One region of the Chromohalobacter sp. 48-RD10 genome, then DNA from elsewhere that is predicted to be linked to it. Evidence: predicted binding sites of a transcription regulator. Region 1 holds the regulator's gene; the other holds the start of a gene.

The links. Region 1 encodes FliA, which starts transcription of late flagellar genes. Its sites were predicted from a motif close to CTAAAGTTNNNNNNNNNNCNGCCGATA; they were not measured.
Positions count from the first base shown of each region.
Region 2: the regulator FliA is predicted to act here: its motif matches at 11,777-11,803, upstream of OP496_RS14905 (FliC/FljB family flagellin).

Region 1 is NZ_JARANX010000002.1:177,288-197,229, forward strand. It holds gene OP496_RS03655 (carbon starvation protein A) at 1-1,070, shown strand, start outside; gene OP496_RS03660 (cory-CC-star protein) at 1,057-1,353, shown strand; gene OP496_RS03665 (ArsA family ATPase) at 1,398-2,339, shown strand; gene OP496_RS03670 (hypothetical protein) at 2,352-2,516, opposite strand; gene OP496_RS03675 (paraquat-inducible protein A) at 2,743-4,089, shown strand; gene pqiB (intermembrane transport protein PqiB) at 4,082-5,725, shown strand; gene OP496_RS03685 (ABC-type transport auxiliary lipoprotein family protein) at 5,737-6,381, shown strand; gene OP496_RS03690 (RNA polymerase sigma factor FliA) at 6,394-7,092, opposite strand; gene OP496_RS03695 (flagellar protein FlhE) at 7,229-7,660, opposite strand; gene OP496_RS03700 (hypothetical protein) at 7,657-8,094, opposite strand; gene flhF (flagellar biosynthesis protein FlhF) at 8,105-10,306, opposite strand; gene flhA (flagellar biosynthesis protein FlhA) at 10,303-12,387, opposite strand; gene flhB (flagellar biosynthesis protein FlhB) at 12,384-13,553, opposite strand; gene cheZ (protein phosphatase CheZ) at 13,753-14,442, opposite strand; gene cheY (chemotaxis response regulator CheY) at 14,465-14,854, opposite strand; gene OP496_RS03730 (methyl-accepting chemotaxis protein) at 14,970-16,676, opposite strand; gene OP496_RS03735 (chemotaxis response regulator protein-glutamate methylesterase) at 16,756-17,817, opposite strand; gene OP496_RS03740 (CheR family methyltransferase) at 17,915-18,787, opposite strand; gene OP496_RS03745 (PAS domain-containing methyl-accepting chemotaxis protein) at 18,784-19,942, opposite strand, start outside.
Region 2 is NZ_JARANX010000023.1:3,834-16,466, forward strand. It holds gene OP496_RS14865 (hypothetical protein) at 233-520, opposite strand; gene OP496_RS14870 (TerB N-terminal domain-containing protein) at 1,506-3,869, shown strand; gene OP496_RS14875 (ATP-binding protein) at 3,866-5,254, shown strand; gene OP496_RS14880 (DEAD/DEAH box helicase) at 5,247-7,493, shown strand; gene OP496_RS14885 (hypothetical protein) at 7,636-7,863, opposite strand; gene OP496_RS14890 (BrnA antitoxin family protein) at 8,639-8,866, shown strand; gene OP496_RS14895 (hypothetical protein) at 9,457-9,837, opposite strand; gene OP496_RS14900 (hypothetical protein) at 10,186-10,437, opposite strand; gene OP496_RS14905 (FliC/FljB family flagellin) at 10,518-11,666, opposite strand; gene OP496_RS14910 (helicase C-terminal domain-containing protein) at 11,881-12,633, opposite strand, start outside.

The DNA.
Region 1 (19,942 bases):
ATGCCACCTCGATGGCCTTTTTGGTATGGATCGTGGTGTTGATGGTCTACGTCTATATCGCGTCGACACTGCCGGTCTGGAAGCTGCTTCAGCCGCGTGACTACATCAACTCGCATCAGCTGGTGGTGGGGCTTGCCCTGCTGTATCTGGGGCTTCTATTCGGGGCGCCGGAGATGACTGCCCCCAGCGTCAATGGCGAAGCCGATATCAGCTGGTATCCGCTGCTGTTCATCACCATCGCCTGCGGGGCCATTTCCGGGTTTCATGGCCTGGTCGCCTCGGGCACGACGTCCAAGCAGCTCGACAAGGAAACCGACGCCCGCTTCATCGGCTATGGCGGCGCCTTGGGTGAAGGCATGCTGGCAATGATCGCGATCATCGCCGTAGGCACGCTGTTCGCCTCCAGCGCAGATTTCACCGCTACCTATTCCAGCTTCTCGGCGGCCGGTTCCAGCGGTCTCAGTTCCTTCGTGAAAGGTGCTGGCCAGCTCGCCGGTAACCTCGGTATTCCCGAGCACATGGGCTCGACCCTGGTCGCTGTGATCGTGGTCAGCTTCGCCGCCACCACGCTGGATACCGCCGTACGCCTGATGCGCTACATCATCGCCGAACTGGGAACCGAGTACGGCATGCCGGTCATCGCGCGCAAGCATGTCGCCACCAGCATCGCCGTCATCGCCAGTGCCGCGCTGGTGATTCTGCCGGAAGGACCCAACGGCTTCGGCTCCGGCGGTTACTTGCTGTGGCCACTGTTCGGCACCAGCAACCAGTTGCTGGCCGGCATCACCCTGATGCTGGTCTCGGTGTGGCTCAAGCGTCAGGGCCGCCCGGTCGTCTTCACGCTAGTACCGATGCTGTTCCTGCTGGTGATGACGCTGTGGGCCATGGGCCAACAAGTGATCTTCACCTGGTCGGGCTTCGGCGATGCCGACCGCAACTTGCTGCTGTTCACCTTTGGCAGCTTGATCATGGTATTCACACTGTGGATTCTGCTCGAGGCTTCACGTAGCTTCCGTCAGGGCGGCGTTCCTGCGCAGCAGCAACAGCCGAGTTCCGATGAGTCGCGCTGATGACGAACGGACCGCGTCCGCCGGCTGGCGGACGCGGATCAAACGGCTCATCGAGGGCTACGACGCGGTGCTGAGCCTTCAGCACCGGCGTGAAATCGTCCGCGAACTTCAGGATGAAGAAGATCTCTTCATGCTGCTGTGCTTCTGCGACATGATGGGGATCCCCAATCCCGTCGGCGACATGACCCTGGAGCTCTATCCCTATATGCTGGACCGCTTTCACGAGTGGCACCAGCGTCAGGGCATGCCCCGCTCGCCCCTGGATGGTTTTCGCTGCTGTTGAGCGGCGCCGATGACGCGTGGCACAACCGAGGAGAGACAGCCGATATGGCCAAAAGCCTTTTTTTCGGCGGCAAGGGCGGCGTCGGCAAGACCAGCTGTGCGACCGCTTATGCGCTGAGTTGCGTAGATGCCGGATGGAACACCCTGCTGGTGTCCACCGATCCGGCCCACAATCTGGCCGATCTCTTCGGTCGCCAACCCGGCCCGACACCGACGTGCATGCGCCCTGGCCTGGATGTCGTCGAACTCGATCCCGATCACGAGACGAAGCGTTATCTGGATGAGGTCAAGGCCAACATCAAGCCCATGGTGAGCGGTGAACGTAGTGCGGCGGTATTCCGCCAGCTCGATCTGGCCCGCCATGCCCCCGGCACCGAGGAAGCCGCCTTGTTCGATGCGCTGGTCAGCCTGTTGCTCGACACCGGGCAGCACTACGACCGTTTGATCTTCGATACCGCGCCGGGTGGCCATACCGTGCGTTTGCTCGCGCTGCCGGAGATCATGGGTGCGTGGGTGGACGGCTTGATGCAGCGTCGCCACAAGGTGCGCAGCGACTACAAGGCCTGGCTGGGAGACGGCGAGGTGGTCGATGACCCCATTCAGGAGGCGCTGATGCGCCGACGCGGACGCCTCGCCGCCGCTCGCGAACACTTGACCTGTCCTGCGCACTCGGCAGTGATTCTGGTCGCCAACCCGGAACGCCTGCCGGCGCTGGAAACAGCGCGTACGCGTGATCTGTTGGAAGCCAACGGCCTGCATGTCAGCGCCGTGGTCATCAATAAATGCCTGCCCACTACGGTCGATAGCCAATGGGTCGCCAACTGGCGCGAGGAACAACAGCCCTGGATCGATCAACTCGAAACATCCTTCGCAGATCGCCTATGCATACGCATCGAACATCAGCCCCATGCACCCGCTTCAATCGACGATCTACGGCCTCTCAACGATGCCCTTGACGTGCTCTCGCCGTGGCACACGCACGCCTGATTCGCTCGCTCATTAGCGACCACCGATAACTGATACGACGAGCCATGTCGTATAGGCGATAAACGTCGCCAACAGCCAGACTGCCTCCAGGCGATTGATGCGCCCCTGGCCCTTCCAGCCGATACCGAATACGGTCAGCGCCAGGGTCAAGCCCGCCATGCCCGGCCGATCCCGCATGAATACCTCGCTATTCTAGCGCAATCGGCCGGGCATGCTACTGACAAACATACGCACGTGAATGTACGCTATTCACGCTACTGATCTTCTCAGGCAAGAGTCTGTCGGAATATCCCCGCGCCGAATTGCTATAGTGCATCCATCATTCGGTACCATGAACCTATGAGCGAGAATGAGTTTGGCAGATAACGTTTCGTCACAAGCGCCTCATCACTCGCCATGCGACATGGCAACGTCGGTGGCGACGACGCGCCACTCACGGCGACGTCTGCGCGCCTGTCACGAATGCGATTTGCTCGTGGCGCTGCCGCCCTTGAAGCCGAGAGAAAAGGCCGAATGCCCGCGTTGCGAACATATACTGGCCACACGTCACGACAAACCTGCCGAGCGTAGCCTCGCACTGGCCGTCGCCGCCTTGATCATGCTGACGCTGTCGGTGTCTTTTCCCTTCATTAGTTTCGAGGCCCGTGGCGTCACCAACCGCATCGAGCTGACCGAGACCGCCTCGACACTGGTCGGCTTCCACGAACCACTGGTGGCAATTTGCGTGCTGCTGACCGTGATCATCCTGCCTACGGTCTATCTATGTAGCGTCATCTGGCTCTCGCTGGGGCTTCTCAGGCGCCGCATTCTGCCCTATTCACGTGGCATTGCCCGCGCCCTGAAACACTTGACGCCGTGGATGATGGCCGACGTCTTCGTCATCGCCGCGCTGGTCAGTCTCATCAAGATTGCGGGAATGGCAGATGTCAGCCTGGGGCTCTCGTTCTGGACGTTTTGCGCCTATGCCTTGTTATTGCTGCTCACCACCCAGTCCATCGACACCGACTGGATGTGGTTCGCACTGGCCAGCGAGCCCTTGGCACCGGAAGGCGCCCGCTCGGGTGAACCCGCGACGCCGCAAGGCTTGAGCGGATGCACAACCTGTGGGCTGGTCAATCGTCTCGATGCCCAGGGACACGGGCGCTGTCGACGCTGCGGGGAAACGCTGCACGCACGAACACCCGGCAGCCGCCAACGCACACTGGCCCTGCTGCTGGCTGCGATGGTGATGTACATTCCGGCGAACCTTTACCCGATCATGAGCACGACATCGCTCGGCAACACCTCGCCCTCGACCATCATTGGCGGCGTCATGCTGTTTCTGCAGCACGGTGACATCCCCATCGCGGTGATTATCTTCACCGCCAGCGTGGTGGTGCCCATCGGCAAGATTCTCGCGCTCGGATGGTTATGCTACGCCGTACGCCATCGTGGCGAGCCGCTAAACAATGTCACCCGCGTGCGCCTCTACCGCATCACCGAATTCATCGGACGCTGGTCGATGGTGGATGTGTTCGTGGTCGCCATCCTCGTCGCACTGATCCGCGCGGGCGAACTGATGTCGATCTCGCCGGGACCCGCCGCCCTCTCCTTCGCCAGCGTGGTGATCATCACCATGCTGGCGGCCCACAGTTTCGACCCGCGCATGATCTGGGACGATCTTCCCCAACGTCCTCGACGCACATGGCGGAACCGCCTGCCACGAGATATCGCTACCGTTTCACCACGCAAGGAATCCGACGATGCCTGAAGCTCCACAGCGCGCGACACGCCAATATCGCCGCCGCCTATCGCCGATCTGGATCGTGCCGTTGGTAGCGGTCCTCATCGGCTTATGGATGCTTTACGACAATTTTTCCGGCCTCGGCCCCACGATCACGCTGCAGATGGAAAACGCCGAAGGCATCGAAGCCGGCAAGACGTTGATCAAGACACGCAATGTCGAGGTCGGCCGCGTCGAGGATGTGACGCTCTCCGACGACATGTCGCATACCGTGGTCACCGCGCGCATGCAACCCGACACCGAGCGCATGCTCAATGACGATGCGCGTTTCTGGGTGGTCAAGCCACGCATCGATCGCGAAGGCATCAGCGGCCTGGGAACCGTGCTGTCGGGGGCCTACATTCAGTTGCTGCCCGGTCACGGCGATGAGCCCCAACGCGACTTCGATGTGCTCGATCAGCCCCCGGTCGCGCCCCCCGACGCCCCAGGAATTCGCATCAACCTGGTCAGCCAGGTGGGCAGCTCACTGAGCGCCGGCGACCCGATCACCTATCAAGGCTTTACGGTAGGCCGCGTGGAGAACACCGAATTCGACCCCGACGAGAAGGAAATGCGCCACCGCCTATACATTCAGTCGCCTTATGATGTACTGGTCACCGACACCACACGCTTCTGGGTCTCGTCGGGGGTCGATCTGCGCCTGAACTCGCAGGGCTTCCGCGTCAATGTCGAGTCGATGGAGTCGCTCATCGGCGGCGGCGTAACCTTCGGCGTCCCCGAGGATGTGGAGATGGGACAGCCCGCTGAACCGGAAGCGACCTATCAATTGTTTGGCGACGAAGAAAGCGCCCGTGAAGGGACTTTCGATCGTTATCTCGACTATGTGCTGCTGGTCGACGATACCGTGCGCGGGCTTAGTCACGGCGATCCCGTGGAATATCGCGGCGTACGCGTCGGTACCGTGGAAACCGTGCCGTGGCATTTCGCGGCGCCGCAGCCCAACGCTCTGGACCGCTTTGCGATTCCCGTGCTGATTCGCATCGAGCCGCAGCGCTTCGACGACACCATGCAAGATTTCGATGCCGATGAATGGCGAGATCGTCTCCAGGGCATGTTCGAGCACGGCCTGCGGGCGACGCTCAAACGAGGCAACCTGCTGACCGGGGCACTTTTCGTGGACCTGAACTTCCATGACGATCCTGAGCCTTACGAGCCGCTCACCTTCGAGGGCAAGAAGGTCTTCCCGACGACCACCGGCAGTCTCGCGCAGATCGAGGAGAAAGTCTCGAACCTGCTCGACAAGCTCAACGACGTGCAGATCGAGCCCGTCCTCGACTCACTGGACGAGACGCTGACGACCACGCAGAACACGATGCAGCAAGTCAACGAGATCGCCGACTCGGTGGACGCACTGCTCGACGATCCAGCCACGCGCGAGCTGCCCAGCAATCTCAACAAGACGCTGCGCCAGACCCGCGACACGCTGGATGGCTTCTCCCCAGACTCACAGGGTTACCGGGAACTCAACGATACGCTCTCGCGGCTCGAGTCATTGATGCGCGACCTGCAACCCGTAGCACGCACGCTAAGCGAGAAGCCCAACGCTCTGATCTTCGACAGCGAAGACGCTCCTGATCCGCAACCGAGGGCTCCACGCCAATGACCGAGATGACGATGGCATTCACTCATGCCGAACGCCTGACACGCCCGGTGCGGCTTCTCGCTGCCGCCGGGATGGGACTTTGCATGTCGATTCTGGTCGGCTGTGCCGGACAAGGCATCGACCAGTCCCGCTATACGCTCCCCAGTGAAACGCAAAATATCAATGTCGCCGGCAGCGACTTCAGGGGCAGTATCTCGCTCGCACCACCGCGCATGGCTAACTACCTGAAGGATGACGGCATCGTCATGCAACTCGATGACATCCGCATCCATCAGGCACGCCACCACCTATGGGCCGAACCCCTTGATCGCCAACTGCAGGAACGCATGCGCCAGCATCTCGGTCAGGCACTGCCCAACGCCGACGTGCTGCGTCGCGGCCAGTCCGCCGAAGCGCCCTCGCCGGCGCTGCATGTCCAGCTCGACGTCGACCGCTTCCAGGGTCGCAACGACGGTATGGCCGTGGTCGGCGGCCAGTGGCGTGTCCGTGACGATAACGACCGCACGCTGTCGCGCGAGTCCTTCGAGATCGAGCGTCCGCTGAAAGACGATGGCTATCCTGCGCTGGTGCGAGCACTGGGCTCGGCTTGGGGTACCCTTGGCGATCGTTTGGCCAATACCCTCGTGGAGGTAGCCATCACGGCAGAGAAAGAATGAACCTCGCGGGCCTCAGGCTGCGAGCCGCCCCCTGAGACGTGCCACGGCCTGGCTATGCAATTGGCATACCCGCGATTCGCTGACGCCTAACACGGCACCGATTTCCTTGAGGTTGAGCTCTTCCTGGTAATAAAGCCCCAGCAACAGCTTTTCACGTTCGGGAAGTTGCTCGATGGCCTCGACCAGATGGGTGCGCGCATCACCTTTCAACAAGGCCTCGTGCGGAGTCGCCGGGGCGGTTTCGCCTGCCGGCGGCTCGCCGAGCTCAGACACGACCTCGTCGAAGCCCAGCAGATAACCGTTATTGGCATCCAGCAACAACTGATGATATTCCTCGACGCGCATATCCAGAGCGCTGGCGATTTCGCGCTCGTCCGGGGCACGTCCGAACGATTGCTCGAGCTTGTGTACCGCCTGATCCAACGCCCGTACGCTGCGCCGTACACTGCGCGGCATCCAGTCGCGACTGCGCAGTTCATCGATCATCGCGCCGCGCACACGCTGATTGGCGAAAGTGGAAAAACTCGCCCCTTGGGCGGTATCGAAGCGTTCCAGCGCGTCGAGTAACCCCACCATGCCGGCTTGAATCAAATCATCGAGTTCGACACTGGCCGGTAAGCGTACTTGCAATGCCAGCGCATGACGCCGCACGAGCGGCGTGTATTGCTCCAGCAGTGCACGTTGATCGATTTTGCCCTGTGCCGTATACATCTCTATCGCCTCGGATGTTCGGGTCGACGCTCGACGCGACGCCCGCTGACATTATCGAGCTTCCGACCTGCCAGCCAAGGCCGGAATAACCCCCGCTTGATGGGTCTTTTCCCGAATTCGTCTTCACCGCATCCTCTCAGCGGTAATTCACGATCAGTTGCAAGTCCTCAATGCGCACGCCCGTGTGCGATGCTTTCCCGGAGGTGGCGCGCCGAAAGCACAGTACAAAAGGCCCTCTAGCGGAAAGCCCCTCCAGCGCCTGCGTCCCCCCGCGACGCGTGGCCATTTCGACACAACGACGCGGATGACACAGCCACGCCCGCACATCGCTCGGCTCCTGCGTGGTGTAACGCCAGGACACCCGCGTGATACGGCCATCGCCGACCGTGTGGGACTCGGGCGGGCGCAGAGGTGACGTTCGCTCGTCACGCCCCGGCGTCGTCAGCAGCGGTCCACGTGGCAGTGTCACCGCCCAGCTGCCGGCTTCGACAGCTTGCGCGAATGGCGTCATGCTCAGCGCGGCACCGATCGCGACCAGCAATGCCATGACGCAGCCCAGGGATTTCACGAGCGGCGCTCGCTTGAGGGCAGTGTATGCGCCAGCCAATCGGCGGGGTCGACGTAGAGCTCGACCGCCAGAAAGCGGCGCGCCGTATTCACCAGGTTGCCAAGCGGCATATCGCCAGCGCTGGCTGGATCGCGTATCACCAGCAGATGTGGCAGGCGCTCATACTGCGACCATTGCTTGAGTTCGCGATAGGCACGTTGCAGACCTTCCACGCCAGAGGCCACCCAGATGCCCCAATGCGGCGAGGAGCGCTGGGCGGCGGTCACCTCGCCGACAGCGAGTGGCAGTGTCTCCCAGGCAAAGCCACTGAGAGACGCCAGTCGTTCACAGATCGCTGTCACCGCCTGGGGCGACGGATGGCCGATCGTCACCAGCGCCGACTTGTCGCGCCGCTGACTCGCATAGGCGCGCAACCCCGCCGCTTGATCGCTCATCGTCGTCACCTCACGACGTCTGTGACAGCGCCGCATGCGCCGTCAGCAAGTGCATCAAACCCTGTAGCAGGGTATCGGGGCTGCGTCGTTTGCGTTCACCGGCGAGACGCTTCACCACGGGGCGCGCATCCACCGCCCAGCCGTCCTCGCTCAAGTCCATGCGTAGCGCCAGGGCCGCCAATTGCGCTGCCAGATAGACACGCAGTTCGCAATCCAGAGGAGCCGACCCTCCAAGCTGCTGCCATGCCGTGCGCATCAAACGCGACAGATCATCCTGTTCGAGCTGGCGGTAAACGAAAGCCCGCATATCGATATCCAGCGCGTCGCCCCCATGCCCCAGCCAGTGATAAACGCCCCGCCGACGCCCGCTCTCGGGATCGTGACTCGTCGCAATCCAGAGCTGTAGAGTGCACGCATCGGTCTCGGCCAAGGCCACCGGCAAGCGCGACAGTGTCACGCGTCGTGCGCGACCGCGCAGACGGCAGGTATGCTGACCACAGGGCTCGGCTAGATCGACTAACTCGCCTATCGCCAGACGTTCCCCGGCATGCCAGACGCGCTGCTGCACCCGCGTGCGTGCCAGCCAGGGGCTGTCCGCCTCGCGCAGCTGTTGCCTGACATCGGCATCAGGTACCCGCGCGAACACATGCCAATGACTCCCCAGATGGCGACGCGCCAGGGTCAGGCGTTGCGTATCGGACGGCGGCCAGCGGTGAAGAGGCCAGGCCAGCGGCAGCACATCGCCGTTGGCATCCAGCGGCAGCATCGGCGCCGCCCAGTCCATTCCTCGCGGCTTCCCTCCCGGCCAGAACAGCCCCGTCGCTTCGGCATCATGCCACGCCTTGATCATCGACGGCGGTGCCAGATGCTCTTCAAGCCAGCTTTGTTGTATGGCCCGCGGCGACTCGCGACGACGCCACGCGGCATCGAGCCAGGCCACGCCTGCTACGCCGCGTTGCAGCGTTTCCATCACCCGGGTCAATTGATCGCGCTGTGCCAAGAGATCCCGCGATAGCGCTTGCAGACCTTGTCCGGAGGCAGTGGGCCGCAGCATCTCGGTGAGTACGCCTTCATCGAAGGTAAAGGGCGAGCCCTGCCCCACGGCCAACGCGTCATCCAATAGCGCTGGCGCTTCGGCCAGGCGAATGTCTTCGGGCACGCGCTGGCCATGGGAAACGTAATAGAGGCGTAGTCGATGACGCATCACGACATCCAGCGCGGCGCCTAGACGCGGCGCTTCGTCGACCTTGGTCAACAGGCAACCGTAAAGCGGTGCACCGGCGTCCCGCGAAGCACGCTGATAGGTCTCGACAACTTCTTCAAGCGTATCGCCGTGGCTGGCCGCGTTCAGCAGCAAGAGACGCCGTACCGGACGCCCCGCACCGCCGAGGCGCGCGATCTGCCCGGTCACGCGCTGATCGCGCTGGCTCATACCCACTGTATCGACAATTACCATGCGCTTGCCTTCAAGACATGCCAGCAAGCCTTCGAGATCGTCTTCATGGTGCACGGCATGCACATCGACACCCAGCAATCTGGCATAGATTCGCAACTGTTCATGCGCGCCGATACGATAATCATCGGTGGTCACCAAGGCCACGTCGTCCCCGCCGAAGCGCATCACGTAACGTGCCGCAAACTTGGCGGTGGTCGTGGTCTTGCCTACGCCTGTCGGCCCCACCAGGGCGAACACACCGCCCTCCTCGAGCATCGTCGCCTCGTCATCGAGCACCTCGAGACGGGTCTCCAGTTGACGTCGGCTCCAGGCCAGTAAGCGTGGGTCATCGGCATCGACATCGGCGAGTTCGTCGGGCAACGTCTCGAGCATTTCGCGTACCAGACGGGCACTGAAGCCGGCGGTAATCAAGCGCTGGCGCAAGACGCCGCGCACGCCGGGGCGTGCACTGCGCGGGCGTGGTGTCTCTGCGATATGCGACATCAAAAGTTCGCGCATGGCCTGCATTTCGGCGTACAGGCGATCCTGCCCCGGCGCAGGCGATGCCTCGGCGGAAGGTGAACTGGCCTGCGCAGGCACGGCCACGTCCTCTGCCTGCCCAACCAGTGATGACTGTGCCTCTTCGGCCACGGCCACGACCTCGATGCCCTCATCCACGCGTCGGTTGGAGAGGATCAGGGCATCATCTCCTAGCGCGTCTCGTACCTGTCGCATCGCCTCGCGACTGGTGGCACCGTGAAAACGCATCACGCTCATGAACGGGCTCCGACGGTAGCGGTGACACGCAAGGTGCGGTCATCGGGGATTTCGGCATTGGACATCACCACCAGATGGGTAATGCGGCGGCGCAGGAAGCGGGCCAGCAACGCGCGCAAACCATGCTGGACGACCAGCACTGTCGGCTCGCCACGCGCTTCCTGACGTTCCACGGCGGCCGTCGCCTGCTCCATGAGGGTATCGGCCAGTCCCGGTTCCAGGCCACCGCCATTGCTCAGCGCCTGGGTCAGAACCTGTTCGAGATTGGCTTCCAGGCCGATGACATGCATCTCCTGATCACCGGGGAACCATTGCTGGGTGATCGAGCGTCCCAACGCCACACGCACCATCGCGGTCAGCTCGTGGGGATCGGCCTGCTGTGGCGCATGCTCGGCCAGCGTCTCGAGGATGGTGCGCATGTCGCGAATCGAGACTTCCTCGGCGAGCAGATTCTGCAGGATGCGCTGCATCGCGGTCAGGGTCAGCAGCTTGGGCACCACATCCTCGACCAGCGACTTGTTCTCGGCAGCGATCTTGTCAAGCAATTGCTGTACTTCTTGACGCCCCAGCATGTCATTGGCGTGGCGATGCAGCAGGTGATTGAGATGCGTGGCCACCACCGTACTCGCATCGACCACGGTGTAGCCGTAGACCTGGGCGCGCTCCCGCTGCGCGGCGTCGATCCATACGGCGGGTAGGCCGAAGGCCGGATCCTGAGTCGGCGTGCCTTCCACATTACCCGACACCTGCCCCGGATCGATGGCCAACCATTGTCCCGGATGCGCATCGGCGCGCCCCACTTCGACGCCCTTGAGGGTGATGATATAGGTCGAGGGCCCCAGCTCGAGATTGTCGCGGATGTGCACGACCGGTGGCAGGAAGCCGACATCCTGGGCGAATTTCTTGCGAACGCTCTTGATACGCCCCAGCAACTCGCCCTTCTGGCGATGGTCGACGAGTGGTATCAAACGGTGACCAACTTCGAGGCCCAGGGTATCGACTAGCTGTACATCGTCCCAGCTCGCCTCCGGCACTTCGGGCTGAGGAGGCGGTGTCTGGGGAGATGCCTCTTGGGTGACTTGTTGCTGATCACGACGCCACATCCACCACGCCAATCCCCCGAGCAACGCGGTGAACAGCAAGAAGACCAGGTTAGGCATCCCCGGCACGAGCCCCAGAAGTCCCATGACGCCTGCAGCCAGCATCAAGACCTGCGGATTGTTGAAGAGCTGACTGATCAGTTGCTGGCCGACATCCTGGTCGGTGTTGACGCGCGAGACGGTGACACCTGCCGCCGTCGAGATCACCAGCGCCGGAATCTGTGCCACCAGGCCGTCGCCGATGGTAAGCAAGGTATAGGTATGGCCGGCTTCGGAAAAGCTCAGGCTGTGTTGCGCCATGCCGATCGCCAGACCGCCGATCAAATTGATCATCATGATGATGATGCCGGCGATGGCATCACCGCGCACGAACTTGCTGGCCCCGTCCATGGAACCGTAGAAATCGGCTTCCTGCGAGGTCTCCTGACGCCGTTCCCGCGCGTCTTCCTCACCGATCAAGCCGGCGTTGAGGTCAGCGTCGATGGCCATCTGCTTGCCGGGCATGGCATCCAGCGTAAAGCGCGCGCCGACCTCGGCGATACGACCCGCGCCCTTGGTAATGACCATGAAGTTGATCACCACCAGGATCAGGAACACGACCAGACCGACGGCGAAGTTCCCTCCGATCAGAAAGGCGCCGAAGGCCTCGATCACCTTGCCGGCCGCATCGCCGCCTTCGTGACCCTCCATCAAGACCACACGCGTGGAGGCGACGTTCAACGACAACCGCAATAGGGTCGAAAACAACAAGACCGACGGGAAGGCCGCGAAATCGAGCGGCTTCTCCGTGAACATGCTCACCAGCAGCACCATCACGGCCAGAGTAATATTGAAGGTAAACAGAAGGTCCAGCACAAACGCCGGCAACGGCAGGATCATCATGCTCAAGATCATGATGATCAGCACGGGGCCGGCCAGCACCTTCAAGCGGGTGTCGTTCAGCCACTCACGACGGCCCCATAACTGACTCAACGCATTCATGGTGTGTCCTTGGCGTCGGCGACGTTTTGCCGAGACGGATCTAACTCGTCGGGCACGGGCAGGTCATATGGCGTTTGTGGCCAGCCACCCCCTTCCTCGCGCACACGTTTCAAGCGGTAGGCCCAAGCCAGCACTTCCGCCACGGCGGTATACAGATTCGCGGGGACTTCGTAATCGATGTCCACATGCTGATGCAGCGCACGCGCCAACGGCGGCGCTTCCAGCAAGGGCACGCCATGCGCCTCGCCCAGTTCGCGGATACGCGTGGCGACCATATCCGAGCCCTTGGCCACGACGCGCGGCGCCTCCATCTGACTCCCTTCATACATCAACGCCACGGCATAATGCGTAGGGTTAGTGACGATGACATCCGCATCCGGCACCTGGGCCATCATCCGCCGCCGTGCCATGGACTGCTGCTGAGCGCGCATACGGGCCTTCACCTGGGGATCGCCTTCGGTTTCCTTGTGCTCTTTCTTGACCTCGTCCTTGGTCATGCGCAGCTTCTTGGTAAAACTCCACAACTGGAAAGGCACATCGATCAACACCACGACAATGAGTGTCGCGACGCAAAAGGCCAGGCACAGCACCGCGAGGTTCATACCCCTTGCCAATGCTTCGCTCAACGGCAAGTTCATCAAGCCCAGGAGATCGCCACGATGCCACCACAGGAAGATCACGGCGACACCGCCCACCAGCGTCGATTTGGCGACGGCCTTGCCCAATTCCGCTATCGCTTGCGATGAAAACATGCGCTTCAATCCCTTCAGAGGATTGAGCTTGGACACTTGAGGCTGCAACGACTTTGCCGTCATCAGCCAGCCACCCAGCATGACCGGCGCTGCCAGCGCGACGACCGATACAATGAGGAACAACGGCATCAGGGACATCAGCGTGTTTTTGCCCAACGCCCAAATATGCGACATGAGTACGGAAGTATCGAACACTTCAGCGCGTGAAAATATGAATGACTGCTCCATGACGGCCCCTAAGCTTTCGTAGAGATGACCGCCTAGCGACCATAGCGTCATTACCCCTGCCGCCAACAGCATGAAAGTGGTCAGCTCGCGCGAGCGCGCAACCTCACCGTCTTCCCTCGCCTTGTCGAGTCGTCGAGGTGTCGGGTCTTCGGTCTTTTCCTCGTCGCTGTCACTACCCTCGGCCATGGGTCCTCTGACGTCGTGGCGCTAGAAGCCCTTCGCCAAGGCAAATGCCTAGGCGCCGAACAACCGCATTCATCGAATGCGGGCTATTTTCTCGGGAACGCGGGACAGCCGATCACTGGAATAGCGACTACTTAGCCATGCTATTCAGGAGACGCGAGACTGAAAAGCTGCCGGTAGGCACCGGCAGCGTTGGGAGGGATCAGAAACCCAGGCTATCGAGGAGGTCGTCGACCTGGTCCTGGTCATTGACGACATCGGTGCCTTCGGGCTTGACCTGCGGCCCGTTGAGCAGCTCTTCATCGACCTTCTGAGGCTTACGCGAACGCTCGTCGGCAAGTTGCTGCAGCTCTTCCTTGTCATGGCTCTCAGGAGCGGTGTCGATCAGCACCTGCACCAACTGCTGCTCGATCTCTCGGATGACATCCATCATTTTCTTGATGACCTGACCGGTCAGATCCTGGAAATCCTGGGCCATCATGATTTCGAGCAACTGCGCATTGGTCGCCTTGGTCTGGGACGGCACATCGCGCAGGAAGTCACGCGTATCCTTCACCAGTTCCTTGGCGTCGTCTAATTCGACAGGCGCGGCGAACCATTCTTCCCAGCGTTGGTCGAGCTTTTCGGCCCCCGATTCCATACGCTCTTGCAACGGCTGTGCCTGATCGATGGCGTTCAGCGACCGTTCCGCCGCTTGCTCGGTCATGGTCGCGACATAACTAAGACGATCCCGCGCATCGGGAATCGCTTCGGCTGCCTTTTCGATCTCCTTGTCCAGTCCCAACTCGCGCATGCTTTCATGCAGCATGCGCGTCATATTGCCGATCTTGTGGATTAGATCGTCAGTGGGGGTGCCATCCGCACTGTTCTCCGGCTGCGTTTCACCGCTCATGGCCTGCCCTCCTCGTGCGAACTTACTTGCCCAGTTTCTCGAAAATCTTGTCCAGCTTCTCTTCCAGCGTCGCAGCGGTGAACGGCTTCACGACATAACCATTCGCCCCGGCCTGTGCGGCGGCGATGATATTTTCCTTCTTGGCTTCCGCCGTCACCATCAACACTGGCAGCTCCGACAGCGCATCGTCCTGGCGGATCTCCTGGAGCATCGCGAGACCATCGAGATTGGGCATGTTCCAGTCGGAGACCACGAAGTCGAAACCACCGACACGCAGTTTGTTGAGCGCTTCCTGGCCATCTTCCGCTTCATCGACATTATTGAAGCCCAGTTCCTTGAGCAAACTACGCACGATGCGCCGCATGGTCGGGAAATCATCCACGACCAGAATGCTCATATTCTTGTCTGCCATACATCCTCCGATTCATTCAATCTGGCTGATCATTCGCTTAGCGCTAGCTGGTGCTCTAAAGGGGCATAGTGAATACGCCCCCGGCGGCATGGCTTAGGCTCTTTTCAGAAAGGGCCTAGAATTCTTCCCACTCGTTTTCGTCCTGCTTCGTCGCGGCTCGCTGCGTCGGCGCTTGACGCGTCTGCGATGAAGGCTTGGACGTCGAGGCAGGTGCAGACATCGCCGGCTTGGTCGTTGGCGCACGCGTCCCGGGCAGTGCCTGGTGTGACGTGCCGCCCGGCAGACGGAAGACCGCGACGACGTCTTCCAAGCGCTGTGCCTGCTCTTCGAGCGACGCGGATGCGCTGGAAGCTTCCTGGACGAGCGAAGCATTCTGTTGGGTCACCTGGTCCATCTGCGTGACGGCCTGACTGACCTGCTCGATACCATCGCTCTGTTCCTGCGAAGCCGCGGAGATCTCGTCCATGATGTCACTGACGCGTTTCACCGCCTGGACGACATCGCGCATGGTGGTCTCGGCATTCTCCACCAGCTCGGAACCCTGCTCGATCTGAGTCGTCGAGGTATGAATCAGGCCCTTGATTTCCTTGGCGGCCTCGGCACTGCGGCTGGCCAGGTTACGCACCTCACTGGCGACTACCGCGAAGCCGCGCCCTTGCTCACCGGCACGCGCCGCCTCGACCGAAGCGTTCAACGCCAGAATGTTGGTCTGGAAGGCGATGGAGTCGATCATGCCGATGATGTCGGAGATCTTCTTGGAACTGTCGGTGATACCCTGCATGGTCGTGGAAACTTCCTGCATGACATCGCCGCCACGTTCCGCAGTGGTCGAGGCATCGCCCGCCAGGGAACTCGCCTGGCGCGCATTGTCGGCATTCTGTTTTACGGTGGAGGTCAGCTCTTCCATGCTGGAAGCCGTTTCTTCGAGCGAGGCGGCCTGCTGCTCAGTACGCGACGACAAGTCGGCATTGCCCGAGGCAATCTCGCGCGCCCCGCCATGAATCGAACCGCTGGCGTCACGCACGGACGTGACCGTGCCGACCAAACCGGTTTGCATGTCGCGCATGGCGGAAAACAAACGCCCAATCTCGTTCTTGCCGCGTTCGGCGATGCGATGAGAGAGATCGCCTTTGGCGATGTGCTCGCAATGCTCGACGGCTTCATCCAACGGCTTGACCACGGCCTTGACCAGCACCATGCGCACCAGCACGGCCACGATCACGGCAAGCACCAACAATACGATGGACAAAACTTCCATCAGCTGGCTGTTATCGGCGTCGGTTACGATGGCAGTATCGACACGTGCTTCGGCATACTGAATAAACTCACTCACGCTATCGTTGAGATCGTTCATCAACGGGTTGATGCGCTGATCGTCCTCGGCGCGCACGGCGTCCTCACCAGCTTGCATCTGGCGCTGGACTTCATCGCGGAACGCTGCATAGGTCTCGCCGATACGTGCGGCATACGGCTCACCGGACTCGGTTTTAGGCACATTTTCGAACTGCTGCATGCGATCGTCCGCATTGCTCAATGCCGCTTCAACCGCTGATTCCAACTCTTGCGTACGCTGAGTATCCCCGGCTTCCACGGCGTTGCGGTAACTGGCCAGCAGACCGCGCGCGCGCACCAGGTTCAAGGTGGCCCGATTGACAGTATTGGTCTGCTTGAACCCGATGGTGCCGATGGTGTCCAGCGCCTCGGCGCTTTGTTGATTGGAGTAAAACCCCAATGCGCTGATGACCGTGATCATCACGACCATGACGGTCAGCGCGATCGTCAAACTGGCCCTGACCGAAAGGTCCTGTAGTTTTGTTCCCATGTCGTCTCCTGATGAGTTCCCTGGCAGTGGTTGAGTCGGTGATGAATAGGGGTAGCCCGGTTTGTTGTCTCGTTGGCGGTCACACCCGCTGCGCGCGTCCCGAGGCTTCGGCGCGTTTCATCAAGGCGGCGGGAATCTCAGTAAGCGCGATGGTATCGGAGGCACCGAGGATGGCCGCTTCGCGTGGCATGCCAAAGACCACGCAACTCTCTTCATCTTGGGCAATCGTATAGGCGCCTGCCTGATGCATTTCGAGCAGACCCGCCGCACCGTCCTTGCCCATGCCGGTAAGAATCACGCCGATGGCGTTGCGCCCCGCGCTTTGCGCGGCGGAATGAAACAACACGTCCACCGACGGACGGTGTCGGTTGACCGGCGGCGCATTATCCAGGCGGATGACGTAGTTGGCACCCGAGCGCGCTAGCTTCATGTGCCAGTCTCCCGGCGCGATATAGACATAGCCGGGTAGAATACGCTCACCATCCACCGCCTCCTTGACCGAGATGCGACATGATTTGTCGAGACGCTCAGCGAAGGACTTCGTAAATCCACCCGGCATGTGCTGGGTGACAAGAACTGCCGGGCTATTGACGGGCAGAGGCTCCAGTACATGACGGATGGCTTCTGTGCCTCCCGTCGAGGCACCAATGATAATGACTTTCTCACTCGAGAGGATCGGCGCCTTGAGCGGTTCCTGATCCTTCGCCGACGGCTGCTTGGCCACGGCTTTGGGACGCGAGCGTGCCGCCGCACGGATCATGTCGGCGATCATCTGAGTGTATTCGAGCATGCCTTCGCGGATGCCCATTTCCGGCTTGGCGACGAAATCGACGGCGCCCAGCTCCAGAGCCCGCAGGGTTATTTCGGAACCTTGCTGCGTCAGCGAAGACACCATCAGGACCGGCATGGGACGCAAACGCATCAAACGCTCGAGAAAATCAAGACCATCCATGCGCGGCATTTCGACATCCAGGGTCAACACGTCAGGGTTGGTGCGCTTGATTAGATCCCTGGCCACCAGGGGATCGGGTGCCGTGGCAACGACCTCCATATCAGGCTGACTGTCGATGATCTTGCTCATCAGGTCACGAATCAGCGCCGAATCATCGACACATAGCACCTTGATCTTGTTCGAGGACAACGCCACCACTCCTTACGTATGAGAACCGCCGATCTACTGCCGAGCACGGCCAACCGATATGCATGATTTATCGGCTAGTCGCATGAACACTGAAGGGTCAGCGCGATAATTCGTACACGGTCTGCCCGCGAAGCTTGAAACGCTGCGTTAGGTAGGAAAAATTTTCCGAGTGGCCGGTGAACAATAGACCATTGGATTTCATCAGCGGAGCGAAACGCTCCAAGATGCGTGCCTGTGTTTCCTTGTCGAAATAAATCATCACGTTACGACAGAAGATGGCATCGAATGGCCCCTTCGCTACCCAACTGCCCGAGGTCAGGTTGAGTGATTGAAAGTCGATCATCGAGGCCAGTTCGGGACGAATCTTCGCCATCCCAGCGCGTGCACCACTGCCCCGCAGGAAAAACTGCCGACGGCATGCTTCGGAGACCTTATCCAGCTGATCCAGCGCATAGATCCCCTTGCGTGCCTTATCCAGCGCGTCGGTATCGATGTCGGTAGCTAGAATCTGCGCCTGAGAGGCTCGGCTACCCAGCGCCTCGCTCAGGGTGATCGCCAACGAGTAGGGTTCTTCCCCTGTCGACGCCGCAGCACACCAGATACGCACGGGAGAAGTCGCTTGCTTGACGTGCTCCGCGAGCAACGAGAAGTGGTGCGTCTCACGGAAAAACGACGTCAAGTTCGTCGTCAGCGCGTTGGTGAATGCCTCCCACTCCGGCGAGTCAGGTTGTTGATCCAGACGCGCCAGATACTCGCTGAAGCGACGCATACCGTGCAGTCTCAACCGCTTTGCCAAGCGGCTGTAGGCCATTTCACGCTTGTGCGACGCCAGCACAAGGCCGGCGCGCTGATAAATGAGCGTACGTATCTTGTCGAAATCCGACTCCGTGAATTCCAGATCCCGGTCGGCTGTCCCGAACAAGCCAGGATGTTCTTCCTGCGGCGCAAGAGACTGACGAAATTCGCTCAAAAGGACTCCCACTCCTCTTCATGTGATGCCTGGTGAGAACCTTCTGTCGGCGACCCCTGGCGCTGAGACACCAAAGGGGTCTCTTGACGCTGCGCTGAATATGACGTCGCTTGCTTATCGCCACCGTGACTTGTAGATGCCTGCGACTTGGCAAGACTCGCCGAATGCTGGTTGCGACGCACCGTCTCGACACCACTGCCGGCCAGTCGAAAGACAGCCACGGAGCGCGACAGCTCGGTGACGCTGGACTCAAGGTCCGCGGCGACCGACGCCGTTTCCTGCACACGCCGGGAATTCTGCTGGGTGACATCGTCCATCTGAGTAATGGCTTGATTGATCTGCTCGATCCCGCTGCTCTGCTCGTCGGAGGCCGCAGTGATCTCGTTCATGATGTCGTTGACACGCGTGACCGAATTGACGACCTCCTCGATGCTGCCCTCGGCCTTGCGTACCAGATCGGTGCCGCCTTCGACCTCTTTGGTCGCATTATCGATCAGCCCGCGAATCTCCTTGGAAGCCTCGGCACTGCGACTGGCCAAATTCCGTACCTCGCCGGCGACGACAGCGAAACCACGCCCCTGCTCACCTGCGCGGGCGGCTTCGACGGAAGCGTTCAAGGCCAGAATATTGGTCTGAAAGGCAATCGAGTCGATCATGCCCACGATATCCGCCACCTGATGGGAACTATCACGGATGCGTCCCATGGTGCTGACTACCTGCCCCATGACCTCGCCACTCTGACGCACCGTCTCGCTCGCCGTGCTCGAGAGTTGGCTAGCCTGACGCGCGTTGTCGGCATTCTGCTTCACGGTGGCGGTCATTTCTTCCATGCTGGAAGCCGTCTGGGCAAGCGATGCGGCTTGCTGCTCGGTGCGCGAAGAAAGGTCTTCGTTGCCTTCGGCAATGTTACGGGTCGCCGGGGTTACAACACCCACGTTTTCATTGACCTCCTTGACGATGTTGCCAAGGCTGCGGCGCATGGTATCCAGCGCCCGGGTGAGGCGTCCGATTTCATCTTGCTTGCCGCCCTTGAGCGTGGCGCCTAGGTTGCCGGCCGCGATCTGTAATGAAAAGTCCAGGGCTTCGCGCACCGGACGCAGCGTCGAGCGCACCGTGATGGTCCCCAGTATCACCAGCACGACCAGCCCGAAGATA
Region 2 (12,633 bases), on a different contig from region 1:
GTGGTCAATCTTTTGGGCAATAAGATCTCGCAGATCCCACTCGAGACGCTTATCGACATGGCCATGGCCGCAGGGTGCAAGCTATCACTTTACTTCAAGTTGCTTCGGGATGAGGCCGTCTCCTGATTGGCTGGCGATCCCTCGCGTTACGCTTACACCAAGCCAGCGTGCTGGGCGTTCAAAGTAGTTGACGTCGCATATTCAAAAACAACGCCCAGCCTTGATGTCGGACTTAATAGCTGGCGCCGCATGCCCCGCAGGTATACTCGACATCGATGTCGACCAGCAACAGCCCCTCCTCAAGGGGCTGCTTCTTCTCATAGTCTGTTAGAGTGTCGTCGTTGGCTTCGACTTGTTGGGGGGTGAGGGCAACCCGAGTCCGACCATTCGAGTCAATGATGTCTCTGATCTGGTCGTCGGTTAGCCCCAGTAGTCTCAAGTCAAAGCTTTTATACCTCTTGCACTCTTCATCGGTGTTGTCAGCACACGTCAGCGTCACACTTGCGGTCTGCATATCCATCGTTCATCTCCTCTGGTGGCGGGTGCTCGCCTTGAGCCCCGGGGATCGCCAGTCTAACCGGGCGCGATCTTTTCGACACCCCGTTCGATCTGAGCGTCACCTTTCGACGCCGCGTTTTTCAATGTGCGCCTGGATCGCTGGCAGATTGCCTTCAGGCATTCCTGACCGGCAGCTTTTGATCCTGGCAAGCTACATCATGGGTGATTCTCGCGAATAGCTCGATCTGTTACCACCGTCTCTCGATGAACTGATTCCCGACGATCAGCTCATCCGCGTCATCGACCTGTACGTCGATTATCTCGACCTCGAAGTCCTTGGCTTCGAATGTGCCCGGCCGGCGGCGACTGGACACACATAGGTGGATAGGCTCTCACCCATGGCGAGTGGTTTTTTCTTGTAGAATCAAGGTGTTCCTATCAGGACATGATTCAAGAGGACCTCTCGTCATTTTTCAGGACGGCCTCATGAACAAGCTGGGATATAGTAAGTAACATTAAGATTAGAGGATGCTCGAAAGTGGAAGAGTTCACTCTTATTCGAGGAACCGACACAGGGTGGATAGTCAACATTCGCAGCAGCGGTTTGTTGCGTGGCGCCTGAGGGGAGGAACTCAGTGGTTCGTTACTCCGTCTGTTTACTCGCACCACGTCGGGAGCTGCCTCTATGGGGCTTTTGGCTTACGCCTAAGCAACGTAAGACCTGATACGATAGAAACTAGCGTTGTCCGCCACCAAGGTCGTCGATCAAGGCGCAAGATAGCGGCTATTAAAACAATGCAGTACGCAAGGGGAATCAGGTGGAAGAATTCATATGGGTGATACTACTGGTCGGCGTGGTTTGGCTGGTGGGCAAAAGGAGCAAGCGAAAGCGCTCCCAGCCCCAGAGGCCTGAGCGAGCTGGGATTTCCACCCAGCAGGATCATACCGTTTCTCGTCGGAATAATTCATCGGATGACCCGCTGGGGGAGTACGGTATCCACGTCGAAGTGCGGTACGGGAGTCCCCATGGAGTTGATCTGGCACCCGACCCCAAGGTTACATCGCAGGAATGCTGGATCCCTGCAGGGCAGACAACAACGATACATGGCGTCACCATCCCGGGAGGACGCCTATTGGTCGGCCGTAAACTCCCCTCAGGTGAGGCGTACAGCCTCGAACCTTCTCTGATCAACCCTGACCTACCGGTCAACCTGAAGAATCCCGCCAATCACGAAGATACGCTTGGCTACTGGCCGCAGTATCACCGCATCAGCCCTGAAGGCAGAGCGGGCTATCTGCACTTTCTGGCCTCAGACCGTGATGACCCAAGCGTCCCTATGGGATTCGTTTTCCTGTACTTCTACGGCCTGGAGCGACGTCTGCTAGTAGATAACCCGGCAGGCGAGGTGTCCTCGGAGGAGTATGAAGACCTCATCGGCGAGATCCAGCGGCTATTGTCTGTGTACAGCCACAGCAATAGCTTGAAGGGGTACGCCTCGCGTCTGCTGGATTATCTGGCTATGGCGGAAAGCTCGTTCGACACGCCGTATACCACCCCGATAACCCGGGAAAGGCAGAATGGATTGCCGAGCCAGCTGCTTGTCGATCTCGGTATCTTCTCCGCGAGTCATCAGCCCATCCCGGCTGACTGGGCCTATGCCTGGGTAATCCAGGATCCCCAGTTCCGACTACGTACAGCGGCCGAGCGGTGCCCTGACGAGTTCAAGGCGCTATTCACACGCAGGTATCGGGAGCGCCACGGTGAGGGGATAGTGGTCAAACCCAACAAGACGTTGATTACCCTGTCGTATCACCCGGCCAGCCCGTCGATATCGCCCGCCCCGGTGCAGACTCAATTGCCCAACATCACCGGACTGAAGAAGCCGACACGACTTTTGGCTGAGCTAGTCGATCGCTCATGTGATGAGCTGGATGCCTTCAGCCGGTTCGTCGGCAAGCATCCGTCACGTTGGGATAGCATAGAGGCGTTGGCTCTGTTGCCATCGAGTCTGGCAGGCGAGCGTAAAACCGAGGAAGTGATCAACTTGGAAGCCCGGCTCAAGGCACGCTTGCAAGCGCAAGACGTTGCCAGGGTCCCTTTCACCGAGTTGGCCGCAGGCATAAACCTTGGAAGTACAGCCAAGCCAACCGCTAAGAGCATGGCTTCTTTGGCAGGTTTTCTTGAACAGGCGGGTATTGGCTTCGAGCCCGATTATCGTTATACCGGTATCTTGCCTCATCAAGATAACGACTATGTAACGTTTGAAATTCAGAGCACCAGCCAACTACCTGTCTCGCCCGAGTTCTCCCACGCCGCGACGGTAATGCGCCTGGCCGGTTTTGTCCTGTACGGCCAGAGCGACACCCTGACCGAGCTGCACTATGACATCCTCACTGACTATCTGGACCAAGTTTCTCAACTGAGCGAACTCGAGCGACAGCACCTCCAAGCGTATTTTCGGTGGGAGCTCGAACGCAAATCGACCCTCGCCGGCATGCGTAAACGCGTAGATGCCATGGATGCCAGCCAGCGCACTCAGCTCGAGCAGTTACTGGTACGTCTGGCGAGTGCCGATGGTGTGGTGGATACGGACGAGATCAAGAAATTGCGCCGCACCGCCAGTCTGCTGGGACATGATCCTGAGACCCTTTACTCCCGCATTCACTCGGCCATGGCCGAACCGACCGTCGTCCGTCAGGCCAGCGAGGCGGCCACAGGCTTTTCCATCCCGGCGCCCGAGCCGGACGCCGCGCAAGCTGGAATGCCCCGGCAACCCCTGAATCAGGACACTATCCGCCAGAAACGCACCGAAACTCAGAAGATAGCCGGCGAGCTGAACAGCATCTTTACCCCCGACTCGCCAGCCGTGCCGTCGCACGACAGTCGTGACTCACAACCCACAGGTAAAGTACCTGATACGCAGCGCACGGGGCGGCAGAGGCTGGACCCCGCCATTCTCCAAAGCAAGCGCGAAGAGAGTGACCAAGTGACCGGGGTGCTGAATGACATTTTTACACCCGAGGACGAGATGGCTGCTGGCGTCTCGGATCAGGTCCCGGATGACCCTCGACCGTTGCCGGCGTCACCGTCGCAGGGCACTGTTGACACAAGTCGCCCCGACCAGACTGATGCCGGTCCGGGTGGGTTGAATACGGCCCACATGGCGTTATTGGAAGCCGTCGCCACTCACGAGCAGGGGCTAGCCGTGAGCGAGGCGGAAACCCTTGCCGGCGAGTTACACCTCCTGTTGGCTGGTGCCATCGACACAATCAATGAAGCGGCCTTCGAACTGACGGATGCACCGGTCCTTGAGGAGGAAGGGGCCGTGCTGGTCGTGGATAGTGAAATACTTGAGGAGATGAAAGAGTGAGCCGACTACGCGATCGCGAAAGAAATGCCATTCTGAGTTCGCTACGCGCCGGCGTGGTACCGCGCGTTGGCCAACAGCACATCCAGGTCGGGCGGGCGGCTGAGATCAAGGCGTTGATCTCTGACATCGATACCCTGGCCGACGGCGGCTCAGCCGTGCGGTTCATCATTGGCGAATATGGTTCAGGGAAGACCTTTTTTCTCAACCTGGTCGGCTCGATCGCTCGCGAGAAGAAGCTCGTGACCGTTTCGGCTGACCTGACGCCGGATCGGCGCATCCATGCGACCGGTGGGCAGGCTCGGGCACTATACGCCGAGCTGATGCGCAACATGGCAACCCGCGCCAAGCCCGAGGGCGGGGCGCTGGCCAGCGTGACCGAGCGTTTCGTCACCCAGGCGCTGCAGCACGCCGAACAGAGCGGCGTCTCACCGGAGGCAGCCATTCAGGCTGGACTCGATAGTCTGATGGAAATGCATGGTGGGTATGACTTCGCCTCGGTTATCAAGGCGTACTGGCGTGGGCACGATACCGACGACACTGAGCTGCAGCAGGCTGCCATCCGCTGGCTGCGTGGGGAGTACAGTACCCGGACCGAGGCGCGCACGGCGTTGGGAGTGCGTACCATCGTCGATGACTCGAACGTCTATCAAAGTCTCAAGCTCATGGCGCGCTTCGTTCGGCTGGCCGGTTTCGGTGGGCTTCTGGTGACACTCGATGAATTGGTCAATCTCTACAAGCTCTCCAATAGCCAGGCGCGCAATGCCAACTACGAGCAGATACTGGGCATTGTCAATGACGCGCTGCAGGGCAGCGCCGACGGCCTCGGGGTCGTCTTTAGCGGGACGCCGGAGTTTCTTATGGATCCCCGACGCGGCCTGTACAGCTACGAGGCGTTGCAGTCACGTTTGGTCGAGAACCGCTTTGCCCGGGAAGGGTTGGTCGATCTCTCGGGGCCGGTTATTCGACTGACCAACCTGACCCAGGAAGACCTTTACTTGCTACTGGTGAATGTTCGTAAGGTGTTTGCCCGGGGCGAGTCGGGGGAGGAGCTACTGCCTGATGAAGGGCTCGAGGCCTTCCTGGATCACTGCCATCGTCAGATCGGAGACGCCTACTTCAAGACACCCCGCAACTCGGTGAAGGAATTCACTCAGTTTCTGTCATTGCTCGAGCAAAATCCCGAGGTTCGCTGGGATAGTCTTATCGACAAAATACAGGTGGCCCCCGAGTCAGCCGACCAGATTCCTGACGCACCAGAAGAGCCGCCCGTGCCAGCCGCAGCGCCGTCAGTGAATGATGCATCGGCACCGGCGCATGCTCCCCGGGAGGATGACGGTGATGATGAACTAACCTCCCTAAAGATTGGGGGGCCGAGGCATGACTAGTGCCAACTCCAGCGGCTTTTTTCGGCTCGATCGACGAATTCAGCGCTGGATCTGGCGTCAGGGCTGGACGCAGCTACGCGATCTCCAGGAAAAAGCCATCGTGCCAGTGCTGGACGGTCGCCAGGATGTTCTTTTGAGTGCGGCCACCGCCTCCGGCAAGACCGAGGCGGCGTTTATGCCTGCGTTGACCGGCCTACTGCAGGCGATGGATGCCGGCCCTTCGCCGATGCCCCTGATTTTGTATGTAGCCCCCCTCAAGGCACTGATCAACGACCAGCACCAGCGCCTCGAATTGCTGGTTGAAGGCACTGACGTTGCGCTTACCCCCTGGCATGGTGATATTTCGGGGACGTACAAGAAACGCTTCCGGAAGATGCCGGGCGGTGTCCTGCTGATTACCCCGGAATCCCTTGAGGCCATGTTCTCACGCACCGGCACCGAGATCTCTCGCCTGTTCGCGGGGCTGCGTCAGGTCATCATCGATGAATGGCATGCGTTCATCAGTACCGAGCGCGGTATCCAGCTGCAATCCCAATTGGCCCGGCTAGAGGTTGCTTTGGGGCGACGCATCCCGCGTATCGGACTGAGCGCGACCCTTGGCGACCTGAGTCTAGCGGCCGAGGAGCTCAGACCGGGCGGCGGGCAGGCCGTGATTCCTATCGATTCACGTAGCGATCATCAGGAACTGCAGGTCCAGTTGCGAGGCTACGAGAAAGTACCTCCCAGGCTAGGACGTAAGGAAGCTGACGCGCTGGCACGCCAGGGCCGTGAGGTGCCGATCGAGGATGTCACCCATGGTGATGACCTGGTCATCCGGGATCATCTGTTCGATACCTTGCGGGGCCAGTCGAACCTGATCTTTGCCAACAGCAAGCGTCAGGTGGAGCTATTCGCTGAGCTGCTGCGTCGCAAGAGTGAGGATCGGCGACTGCCGGAAGAATTCTTCGTGCATCATGGCTCGCTGTCCAAAGATCTGCGACATCATGTCGAGCAGAGCCTGAAAAGTGACAAGCGCCCCATGACAGCGGTATGTACCTCGACACTCGAGCTGGGCGTGGACATTGGCAGCGTGACCAGCATCGCCCAGATCGGGCCACCCCATGAAGTTGCCAGTTTGCGTCAGCGTCTGGGGCGCTCGGGGCGTCGTGGGGAGCCGGCAATACTGCGAATGTATGTCACCGAATCCAACCTGACACCGCAGACCCCTTATTTGGACCAACTGCGGTCGGGAGTGTATCAGGCCACGGCGATGGTGCAGCTTCTCGTCGAGGGCTGGTGTGAACCTCCCTGTACCGGCTATCTGCATCTATCGACACTCATTCAGCAGATACTCAGCCTGATTGCCCAGTATGGCGGGGCGACCGCAGCCGACCTGTGGCGCACTCTGGTAAAAACGGGGCCTTTTCGGCATCTGCGGAAGGATCAGTTCACGGCCTTACTCAGGGCGATGGGCCAGGAAGACTTGCTTGTTCAGACTGACAGCGGACTTCTGCTGCATGGGGCCGTGGGCGAACGTATCGTCAACCACCACGATTTTTATGCAGCGTTCAGTGCGCCCGAAGAGTTTTCCCTGTTCCACGCCGGCAAGATGATCGGCATGTTGCCGATCGATAGCCCGCTCGAAACCGGTGGCATGCTGGTGTTCGCCGGTCGACGCTGGGTGATTGTCGATATTGATGATGATCGCAAGGTGATTACTCTCAAGCCATCAAGTGGAGGTGTGCCGCCCCTGTTTGGCGGTGCCGCCGGCATGGTCCGGCGTGAGGTGCGCCAGCGGATGCGCCAGCTTTACATGGAAGGAGAGGCGCCGGGCTTTCTTAATCGCGGCGCCCAGCGATTGTTTGGGCAGGGCGGCAACTTCTTCCGGGAGATGGCGCTTGATCGGACGTGCCTTCTCCAGGAAGGGGGCCAGGTGCTGATTCTCCCATGGGAAAGCGACCTAGTGCTCAACACGCTGGCCTTGCTACTGCGTCAGCGGGGGCTGATGGCGGAGCGTGAAGGCTTGGCCGTTTCGGTACAGAATTGCCGCAGCGAGGAACTCCCGCCACTCTTCGCATCGATACTTGATTCGCCGCCGGCCTCGGTGGACGAGTTGGCTGGCTTAGCTGAGAACAAGCAGGTAGAGAAATACGATGAATATTTGCCGGAAGAACTGCTATGTAGCGAGTTCGCCGCACGTATGCTCGACCTGGACGGGGCGCTTGAGGCGATGCGTGGCATGGCCGCCACGTATGGCTAGGAGGCGGTCCTCTGTGAAGCTGCCACGCTATGCTTGTCGGGTGGGGCGGCTACCAGCTCAAAGTGGTCCTCTCGGCAAATACTGTTGGAACGTCTATCCGTGTTATGCAACTGGGGGGGGGGCTCAACTTCCAAGCGCAACGCTATTGATGAGTGCTCGGGCCTGCAGCCGATTTCTTGAGCACCTCCGCATAAACTTCCAGCGGTGTGCGCCAGACCAGTGTCTTGCGCGGTCGTGTGTTCAGTGAGTCGGCGATCTTGTCGAGTTCTCCCTGGCTGTAGAAAGAGAGATCCGTGCCCTTCGGCAGGTATTGCCGCAAAAGCCCGTTGGTGTTGAGGGGGCGGCCATCCGCTTGGAGCCTCTCTGCCATGGGCTATTCGGGCCAGCGAAGTAGATTACCGTACCGGTTTTCTGCGTGACCTCGACATGCTTCACCATCTCTTTGCCTTGGTCGTAGGTCATGGACAGGCGCAGGGCCTGTAGCACCTCATTGAGCTTGTCGCTGGAGCCAACGGCCGCCGCCGTGCCGTGGTGCCATCCACTTTCGCTAAGATCACCACACGCGTGGTGCGCTCCACCAGCATACCGACGGCGGAGCGATTGTTGGCACCGATGATGAGATCGCTCTCCCAAGGCCAGGCATCAGGCGGTCTTCGATCACAGGCGGGCACATGTGGACACTGACCAGATCGGGAATCTGCTGGCGTCGATTCTTGCCACGCTTGCGTGACCGGCGCTTGCCGTAGCTCTACCGCAAGCAGGCGATAAACTCCTTCTTGAGGCTGCCGCGGGTGATCACATAGAGTGCGTTGTAGATGGCCTCAGACCTGCCGACATGAATCGTTGGGCGACATGCGCTTCATGTGTGCGGGTTGTCTGCTTTGGTGGCCAGTACTTGCGCAGCAGGTGGACCATCATCTTGAGGAGTTCCCCGTCAGGGTGCGGCTTGGGACGCTGGCGAGATCGATGACGCGTCAAGCGGGCCCGGTAGCCCGCCAGACTGGCATCGAAGCCTTTGAAGGAGTCAATCGTGTGGTGGGGCGAGCTCTCGCGATACAGTACTGGGTGCACAGCTCAAGTGAGTGGCTCGCATCATCATGATAGCGGCTCGATCTTCAGCAGTGAGATGGCGCTAGCAGTAAGTCATGGCAACACAGTACCTGATGGGTTACGTGTCGCACTTGATCATTGAAACCGCCAATCCATACGCTAAGAAACTCAAGAAGCAAGTTACGGTCCGGCTTGATGAAGGCACCATTGCGTATTTCAAGAACCTTGCCGAGGAAAAAGACCTTCCGTATCAGAGCCTCATTAATCTCTATCTGCGCGACTGCGCACAGTCGCATAAAGATCTCAAAATTGAGTGGCAGTAAGCCGTTATCAAGCGCTAGGGCGGCGGTTAGTCGAAGCCACCGGGCTGACAGTGGCCGAAGTGCAAGCATTGCGTGTCGACGACAGGCACTGACCGATTGAGTGGGCAGCAGTTTTGGTATGATGGAACTCGTTCCCGATGGTTTTAGCTGCTCTTCATCGCAAACGGTTTTTCGTAAGCGCTTTCCATAAAAATGGGCCGGCAGCGCCGGCCCCAAGCCTTGCCCAAGGACAAGAACGGTACGTAGCAGGGGTGAATGCACCGCTTGATGCATTCGCTACGAGCTTTTTATCGGCAGTGGGAGGCAAGGCTTTAGGAATATTTTGAAATTCATACTCAAACACTAAAGCGGGGATTGTAAGACACTCGTATGTGTACTGCTCAATGCCTTGCGTCATTATCCCAGAAGTGACAGGGCGTCCTGCGGTGCCAATCGCTCTAGGCCGGTATACTCAAGGCACCGGAGCGCTGGACACGTTCCGTGCAGAGTTGGAGCCTGACGGTGTCTCAGATGACCATCTATATCTCCGAGCGCTTGGACAGCTTCATTTTTCTATGTTGCTCAGGTTGATACGGGTATTTTCAATATCTTCAATACGAGTCTCGGTAGTTATTGCCATGTCTTTCTTTTAAAACTTGCTGTGCTGCGGTTTTTTCCTTAAGTGAATTTTTGGAGTTGTCTTTTTCTTCTATTTTTAAAATCTCATCATCCGACATTGTTCTGTATTCATTTTTTATCTCGTTGATTTTATTTGCTTCCTCTTTTAAGGTTTTAAATATAAAGGTAGTCGTTTCTTTGGCGACCTTGCCTCCAATTTCACCTGTCTTTCGCCAGAACCCCATAGTGTCTCCTTTAAATGTGGAGTTAATGCTATCTGTCTGGACAGTTGCGCTTATCATGCTGGTAGCTGCCGCAAACACTACAACGCCTTGCATCAGGGCAAGTCTGAACGTTATGACCTGCTCCGCCACAATGTGAACACCGCTGTGGCCTCGGGCAATTCTTTGCTGTGTGACTGCCTGATCCGCAAATAGAGCATGCCATTTCCTGAATTACTCCTTAATGTATAAAAACGACGACCGCATGGGCCCCGTATGTTGTGTACCGCTAACTACCCCAGTAGTGTCAGAGCGTTCTTCGCTACCAATTGTGCTATGTCGGTATACTCAAAGCACCGGAGTGCTGGACAAATACCTTGAAGAATTGGAGCCTGACACTGCCTCAGATCGCCATCCATTTCCCCGAGTGACTGGACGACTACATTGCCTTATGATGTCCAGGCTGACGCAGAGTTTTTAACACTCCACTAAGAATATGGATCAGTAAGTTTCATACAGATGGCTGACGCATGTCCCACATACAGACCTTCCAAATTCAGCGCACTTCTTCCTAGCCTCAGACTCATCACAGCATGTGAATTTATTTGATTCAGAATCACTTTTGTTCATTTCTTCGCAGATTGAAACTTTATTTGACGTGCATGGGTAGTCTGCTTTATTTGGCTGCATAACTCCTTTAAAAAGGTGCAGTTCTCCAGTTTCTTTATGCTTTTTAAGTGTGTATGCGTCCATAAGAAACCTCCTCGAAGTTGTTAAAACGGGGCCTTGCGGCCCCGTCGTTATTTTCCACTTCAGCCTTATCGACTAACTCATTAACCCAGCAGTGACAGGGCGTTCTGCGGCAACTGGTTAGCCTGGGACAGAACAGAAGTACCGGCTTGCTGCAGGATCTGGTTCTTGGTCATGTTGGAGACTTCATCCGCGTAGTCGGCATCTTCGATGCGTGAGCGAGCGGAGGTGATGTTGGTCTCGGTGGTGCTCAGGTTGGTAATGGCAGAATCGAAGCGATTCTGTAGCGCACCGAGTTCAGACCTTTGGCTATCCACTTGTTCAATAGCACTGTCTATCTGTGCTAGAGCGCCATCCTGAGTCGTGACAGGTCCAGTGGGTGCGGTACCACCACTCCAATCATCACTATCACTAACTTCATAAAATTCTCCGTCTTCAGCGGTAGCACCTACAGTGGCATTGCCAGCATCATCTAAAACGACGGTAGCGTCTTGTGAGATGCCACTTTCATCAGTGTAAGTAGTAGCACTCCAGTTTGAGCCATCTTCTGCGTTGCCGCCGCCGTCTGTTACTGCAACGAGATTGCCATCACTATCCTTAGCTGCGTATGTCCCGCTATCGGTGCCATCAGAGTTTTTAAGCTCATATATCTCCCCCAGTGTGGAGTTGATGGCAACTGTATCTCCTGTTTCTGGCTTTGCCTGTTGACTAGGGTCAAAGCCTGTCAAGGAGAGTTCTGCTACATCAGTCTTTTTAAGATTTATGTCTATTTCTTGCCCATCTTCTGAGCCTACCTGAATCGAGAGCTTTTCGTCACTAGCCAGGACATCTACCCCATTGAAGCTGGTTTCTTCCGAAATTCGGTCAATTTCTGAAAGGCGTTGGCCAATTTCATCTTGGATAGATGATAAGTCAGTTTCACTATTTGTTCCGTTCTGGGCCTGAACGGTCAGCTCACGCACACGCTGCAGGTTGTCGTTGACCTGGTTGAGGGCGCCTTCGGTAGTTTGGGCGACAGAAATACCGTCGTTGGCGTTGCTCTGTGCCTGACTGAGACCGTTGATCTGGCTCGACATGCGGTTGGCGATGGCTTGGCCGGCGGCGTCGTCGGCGGCGCTATTGATCTTCAACCCCGAGGAAAGACGCTCCATGGAGGTCGACAGCGCGTTCTGTGACTGGTTCAGGTTCTGCTGGCCGATCATGGCCGTGATGTTGGTATTGATCACTGACATTGTTGCGATCTCCTAAGTGTCGTTAACCGGCCCCCCAGGATCGGATGCCGGAGAAGGACCGTACATTCCGTGGAGCCTGCCTTAACGGCAATCATGTGCCGTTACTCATTTATCGGAAGATTGCCGGGAAGCTTTAGGGTGGAAGGCGAAATTTTTGGTGGCGCGCTTAATCACGGGCCCAAAACGGCCAGGGCATGGGCATAGGGGAGTGGCGCTAGAGCAGTGCCTTGAGCCGTGAGGCGGGCTCAGCCTCATCGCTGCCATCGGTTGCAGCGCTACTTTCATCAGCCTGACGATAAGCCGCCATGAAACGTGTCGGGATGGCACTCAGCAGCTTGGGTATCAGGCGGATGCCGGCTTCTGTCGGGTTGCCGGAGGGCCGGGGGATACGCGGGTCGAGCAGGGTGAGAGTGGCGACATCTTCCGGATGACGAATAGCCCGCCCCAACCCTTGGCGCAGTTTGTGCAGTGTACGCACGGTTTCCTTGCGGTTGAGCAGGCCAGCGGCGGTACGCGCGGCGTTTTCCTGGCTCATGCCCGAGCGGCATAGCCGCTGTTCCAGTAACAACCGTTCCACCTGGCTGGGTAATGGGCGAGGGTTGCGCAGGATCACCACATGCTGCCAGAAGGTTCGGTCGCCTTGCCGCTCAGGCGATAACCCCTCCCAACCGGCCGGCGTGAGCAGAATGGCGTCTTGCTCCAGGTTATTGGCGAGTTCGTTCAGGTGGGCGCCCGGCGAGTGTGTGACCAGTCGGTCACGGCTCGACGCTGGCCAGGCGTCGCGGAGAACGCGCACATCGGCATAGCTGGCACACAGCACCAGGGTGCGCCCTGGCACGGCGGTGATATGGGGGACGGCCCGTTCGGCATAACGCGATGAAAGCATGTAGGTGCCGTCGTCACATTGCCGTAGCGGATGAGGAAGCCCATGGGGCATGCGGAATCGCAACCGGCCGAAGCGCGTCGC